2 regions of the Clostridium sp. DMHC 10 genome follow, and region 1 is predicted to be linked to the other one. Evidence: riboswitches for the same ligand, from Rfam matches in the RefSeq annotation. Region 1 holds a riboswitch; the other holds the start of a gene.
The links. Region 1 has a riboswitch for cyclic di-AMP ahead of AGR56_RS13125 (cell wall hydrolase). Riboswitches for the same ligand answer to the same signal wherever they lie in the genome.
Positions count from the first base shown of each region.

Region 2: it holds a riboswitch for cyclic di-AMP, as region 1 does, so the genes downstream of both, AGR56_RS09930 (cell wall hydrolase) here and AGR56_RS13125 (cell wall hydrolase) in region 1, are expected to answer to the same signal.

Region 1 is NZ_LGVB01000015.1:2,275,311-2,278,527, forward strand. Features, by position in the region: gene cdaA (diadenylate cyclase CdaA) at 1-291, opposite strand, end outside; gene AGR56_RS13120 (hypothetical protein) at 531-1,574, shown strand; cyclic di-AMP (ydaO/yuaA leader) riboswitch at 1,576-1,693, shown strand; gene AGR56_RS13125 (cell wall hydrolase) at 1,697-2,272, shown strand; gene AGR56_RS13130 (NAD(P)/FAD-dependent oxidoreductase) at 2,328-3,188, opposite strand; gene trxA (thioredoxin) at 3,205-3,217, opposite strand, start outside.
Region 2 is NZ_LGVB01000015.1:1,641,528-1,644,744, forward strand. Features, by position in the region: gene AGR56_RS09930 (cell wall hydrolase) at 378-1,136, opposite strand; cyclic di-AMP (ydaO/yuaA leader) riboswitch at 1,141-1,338, opposite strand; gene AGR56_RS09935 (alanyl-tRNA editing protein) at 1,549-2,616, shown strand; gene AGR56_RS21770 (hypothetical protein) at 2,579-2,716, shown strand; gene AGR56_RS09940 (secondary thiamine-phosphate synthase enzyme YjbQ) at 2,790-3,203, shown strand.

The DNA of each region.
Region 1 (3,217 bases):
TCCCAGCTGCTCAAGTGCCCTTCTTATCTCAGGTTGAAATATAATTATTATAGAAAGAACACCTATTGTTATTGTTCTTTGTAATATCCAGTTTAACATTGTGAGATGCAATAAATCACTTATTGGAATTAAAAGTATAATTAAAAGTATTCCTTTTAAAAGCTGTACTGCCCTTGTTTCTTTTATAAGCATATAACCTTTATAAAAAATATATGATACCACGATAATATCCATTACGGACCAAATAGTTATTCCCCTAACTGCACTGTTTACAATATCTATAAATTCCATATTCTCACCTCCTAGTATAAAGTACATTTGTAAAAATCTTATTAAATACAGTTTAAACAATTCAGTTATTATTCCTTAAATATAATTATACACTACCAAAAGTTATTATAGTATATATATATTATTATTTAAAAACCTTTTACAATTTCGAATTACCTTCTTAATTTTCTTCAAAGTGTAATTTGCAAGTTTATTATTCATATAATCTTATATATATATTTTTTGAGGAGGTAATTATTGTGAATATTAAATCCGCTAAAATAAAAATACTGCTGTACATACTTTCCTTACTTGCAATAGTATTTTTAACAATTTTTATAGTTTATAGTCTGTTTAATTTAAATAAATACACTTCCAGTGAAAAAGCTATAGTAACAATAACCGATGAAATAAAAAAAGCAAATGAAAAATCAGCTAGTTTAAATTCAAAGGAACTTGATTCAAAACAAACTGGAAAAGATATAAAAAAAATATCAACTGCATTAACAAAAGAAGCTTCAAAGCTGTCAAAGTTAAACATAAATGATAAGTATAAAACTTTAATCTTTAATTTAAAAAATGGCATTAAGAATAACATTCTATTATACAAACAGCTTGAAGCCTGTGCAAATAATCCAGATGCTCCAGATATTGATGCTTCAATGAACTCACTTAATACATACAAGAATTTATCAACAAAATACTATTCAAAAATTACAATAAACAATGAAAAATTTTCTCTTCCGGATAACACTTTAAAATTTATAGACTCTTTTCAAACTTACTTTACAATAAGAAAGAGAAATAAAACTGATAAAAACTTTAGCCTTTCCATGAGCAGTGATTTTGATAACACTATGGATGCTATATGCACTCAATTTAATCTTATAAGAACCGATTTTTCAGATTATGCAACTAAAACTCGTAAAAAAATCATAAGCTATGATTATGCATTTGACAAAATAAACAAAAATGATGCTGAATTTATAAATCTAGAAAACAATTTTCAAAATTTATCAGTTCCTTCAAATAGGATTGATATTTACAAAGACTTCAATTTAGTTTTAAATGATTATGTTTCTTATATTAACAACTTTATTTCTGCACTAAATTACGAGTCAAATTTAAAAGACGCCAGTGTTTCTTCCTCCGATATAAATGACATTTACAAGGAAGCTAGGGATGCTTTTAAGAAGACCACTAGAGATTATAACGCTTTTGAAAAAAATACATTTCAGAAAAAAATAAATAAATTTTCTTTATTTTATTTTACTTATGAATTATTTTTTTATTTTTGTGCATAATATCAATAGCCTAAGTTTAACAAAAACGGGGAAACCATGTTTTGGGGTGAATCACATTTATGTGTAGGTTATGCCTTTACCGAACCCGTCAGCTAACCTCGTAAATAAAAGGAGGAAATTTAATGAGAAAAACTTTTTGGGCTATTGTATTATTTGTTTTTATGGGAAGTTTTTTATTCCCAAATTATGCAAAAGCGTTTTCGCCAGTTAAGGAGGGTTCAAAAGAGTATAAACTTTTACATTTTCAAAACAATACTAATGCAAAAAATTTATATGAAGAGAAGGTCGATGCGGTACAGGTTTTTAATTTTAATGGTCAATCTATTTACATTACAAACAAAGATGTAGATTTAATGGCTAAGGTTGTATATGCTGAAAGCTGCTCTGAACCTTATGAGGGTAAAGTTGCAGTTGCATCTGTAATTTTAAACAGACTTCAAAATCCTCAGTTTCCAAAATCAGTTACAGATGTCGTTAAACAAAAGTATGCTTTTTCATGTGTTAGGGATGGAGATATACCAGTGACACCAAATAAAGAATGTTACTCTGCTGTATTTGATGCCTTATCTGGAAAAGATCCTACTCCAAAAGCAATTTACTTTTATAATCCACAGTTATCAACATCCTCATGGATGAATAATATAAAAAAGAACAATATAAAAATTATAGGCAAACACGTATTCTTTGTAGTACCTTAAAAATACAGTAGAGAGTAGAGTTCAGAAGTTCATTCTTAACTTTACTCTCTAATCTTTACTCTCTACTCTGATTTAAATAGTCTACTGCATTAAGTGAAGCAACTTGACCTTCACCAACTGCTTTCATATATTGATAAGGCTTTCCAGTGCAGTCTCCTGCTGCATAGCATCCTTTGATATTTGTCTCCATTTTTCTATTAACCTTAATATGTTTATTTTCCATTTGAAGTCCAGGAACAAGCTGTTCTGGAGGTGCACTATCTTTTAGTACAAAAACTCCGTCCGTAACTATCTCTTCAGCTTTTAAAACTAACTTTTCTACTTTATTTTGTCCTGTAATTTCAACTGGAGAATCTTTTACTATATCTATATTTGAGTTAAGCCCATACTCATCCTTATACATAGGAACATAGTATACTTTGGCTGCAATTTCACTTACATAATTTGCTTCACTCTCAGCTTCTTTATTATAACCTATTATTGTAACAATTTTGTCTTTGTAAAGTGGTGCATCACAAGTTGCACAATATCCTACACCTCTTCCAAGAAGTATATCTTCTCCCTTTACCGGTTTTGTGTGCTCCATTCCAAGAGCAAGTATCACAGTTTTAGCCTCATAATTTTCCTTGCTTGTCATAATTGAAAAATACTCACCCATAGCATATATGGTATTTACTTTTTCTACATTTATAGATATACCCATCTTATCTATATGTTCCTTAAATTTATCTTTAAGTTCCACACCTGATAAGCCATAAAAACCTAAATAGTTATTAACTTTGGGTGCTAAAACTAAACTCTTGCTTAAATTTTCATTTCCAAAGATTATTACTTTTTTATTTCTAATTTTAGCATTAATGGCAGCTTCTAATCCTGCAGGTCCGCTTCCAATAACAGCTATATCGTATCTATCCATCTTAACATCCTAAAATTTATATGTGTTTT
Region 2 (3,217 bases), 630 kb from region 1:
ATTATTTTGCAATTACTTCAAGAGAAATATTACTAATAAATTTTATTTTAATGAAAGTATGTATAAAATAAAATTCCAGAGGGCTTTTATCCTCTGGAATTAGCTGTGTTAAACGTTTATTTTTAAGACTATAAATTGTGCAATTATATTTGTAAACTAGAAAAAAACATCTATAGTGAAACTAGCTTAACTACAAACTATATATACACCATAATCCCTTGAAAATTGGTATTTTGGTACATATATAGTTTGAGTTTTACAGTAGTTTCACTAAAGGGTTACCGTACCGAAACTTAAGTTATGCATGTTTCAAAACGCCATGTTCTGGGCATTATGAGACATGTATAACTTAATAGTTGAGTCGATAACCATATATATTAGAATGCAAATATTAAATTCCCTGAGATTAAGGATACTGGTTTTGATCTAAGCCATGTATTTGTTGCAGTATTATCATAGAAGTATAAAGCTCCATTTGTTGGATCAGCGCCTCTAAGAGCTTCTTTTGCGGCATTTAGTGAATCTGTAGTTGCAGACTTGTTTATCATTCCATTTGCAACTGGAGTAAATTGATAGTATCCATATTGAGTATCATAGATAACTTTTGTAATAGTATTTGGGAAGGTGCCACTTTTAACTCTATTGACTATTACTGCTCCTACTGCTTTCATTGCAGTATAGCTTTCACCACCGGCTTCTGCATTTATAAGTCTTGCAAGCAAATCAACTTCGGAACTTGTACATGAGATTACATAAGGTGATACTGAAACTTGTGAACTACTTCTAGCAGGAATAGCTAAGGCTTGTCCAACATAAATGTAATCTGACCATATATTATTTGCCCATCTAAGATTATTTAAGGTTACACCAAATTTATGTGCTATAAGGTATAGAGAATCTCCACTTTTAACTGTATAAACGGTATCCGGAACCTTGATAGTTTGTCCAGGATATATTGTGCTGCTAGCTAAATTATTAGAACCAATTAGGTAATTTGTGTTTGTACTGTAGCTTCTGCTTATGGTGTAAAGAGAATCTCCACTTTTAACACTGTAAGTTGCAGCATGTACATTGCTTGAATTTGCTCCGGCTATGGCTATAAAAGCACCAATAGCTAAAAATTTTAATTTATTCATAAGTATCCTCCTTCTATTTTGCCTCCGAGGTTAGCTTGCGGGTTCGGGTTGAAGGCACCCTACCTTTAGGAACATATAGTTAAATAATAAGAAAACTTTTGAAATTTTCTTATTGACTATTAGTTTATTGTATATTGTTCTAAAGGATTCACCCAAATGTGATCCCCCGTACTTCGTTTAGAAGATTCGGCAAGTATAGTTGACATTCTAACATATACTTTGTGGTAAAACTATGGAGTATTTATGGTAAATAAGTAAATACATTTTTAAAACAACAAAAATATAGATTAATTTCATTTGATTTTATATACTTATTTTCCTATTAATTCAAGTAAAATTTTCTTTTTCTTGCACAGTAGAAATAAATACTCTAAAATGGTATTAATAAAGAAAATGTTTTGGAGATGATTTTATGACTGAAAAAATGTTTTATGATGATCCTTACGTGTGTGAGGGAGAAGGAAGGATATTAGACATAATAGAAAAAAATAATAAGTATGAAGTTGTTTTGGATAAAACACCTTTTTACCCTGAAGGTGGTGGTCAACCTTGTGATTTAGGTACTATAAATGGAATGCCAGTTGAATATGTTCGCGAAAAGGATGATGTAATTTATCATGTTATGAATACAAAACCTGATGGCGAAATAGCAAAATGTAAGGTCGATTTTCTTAGGAGAAGAGATAATATACAACAGCATACAGGAGAACATCTTTTATCTGCAGCATTTTTTAAATTGTATAAGGGAGTTAACTGTGGCTTTCATATGGGCGAAGATTACATAACAATTGATATAGACATGGAAGAAGTAAATGAATCTATGGTTCAAAAGGTTGAAGAAGAAGTAAATAATTATATTTATATGAATGTACCTACAAAAACTTATTTTATGAGCAAGGATGAGGCGAAAAAACTTCCTCTTAGAAAAGCTATAAAAGCAGAGGGTAGGATAAGAATAGTTCAGCTTGGTGATGTTGATTACAGTGCATGTTGTGGAACACATGTTGTTAGAACAGGTGAAGTAGGAATAGTAAAAGTATTAAAAACAGAAAAGTATAAAGGAATGACAAGAGTTTATTTCAAATGTGGAGAAAGAGCGCTTAAACACGTTATGAAGGAACACGACATAATAAGTAAGCTTCAAAAGTTATTTTCGACAGAGGAAGATAAACTAGTAGATAGAGTGAATTCTCAAAATGAAGAGATCATGAACCTTAGAAAAGAAGTTTCTGAGTATAAAAAAAATGAAGCTAAAATAGAATCAGAAAAGCTTTTAAAATCTTCACATTCAAAACTTATATCGGCACATTATGAAGATAGGGATTTTGATTTTATAGAGAGTATATATGATTGTTTAAAGGATGAAGAAGCAGTTGTCATATTGACATCAGGTAAAGACAACAGAATTATTTTTGCACAAAATGCTATTGATAGTGTACAGTGTGGAAAAAATATTCAAAGAAAATATAAAAGGATTTAATGGTAGAGGTGGTGGAAGTCCTAAGAGGGCACAAGCAGCTTTTTCAAATAAAGAAGATTTAAGTAGGTTCGTAGAATTCTTAAAGGAAAAGGCAATATAGGAGAAATAGTGCTTTGAAACATTAAAAAGATAAATCATAAATCTAAGGGTTATTGAATATGGAGGTATGTTGTATGAATAATTTATTTGAGTATTCATTAAAAACTTATAAAAATGAAGAGTTTTTAGACATAACTGACTTGGTTAGAAAATCGTTAAAGGAAAGTAAAGTACAAAATGGCACTTTGACTGTATTTTGTCCACATACTACGGCGGGAATTACTATAAATGAAAATACAGATCCAGATGTTGCTAGTGATATAATACAAACTTTGAATAAGGTTTTTCCAATAGATTGGAATTATAAGCATGCAGAAGGAAATTCGCATGCACATATAAAGTCATCACTTATGGGAGCAAGTTGCACAGTAATTGTTGAAGATGGAAAGCTTAAACTTGGAATATGGCAAGGAATATATTTTACAGAGTTTGATGGACCAAGAAATAGAAATGTATACGTGAAAATAGTCCCTGATAATCAAAACTAAAATTCCGTAGGTAC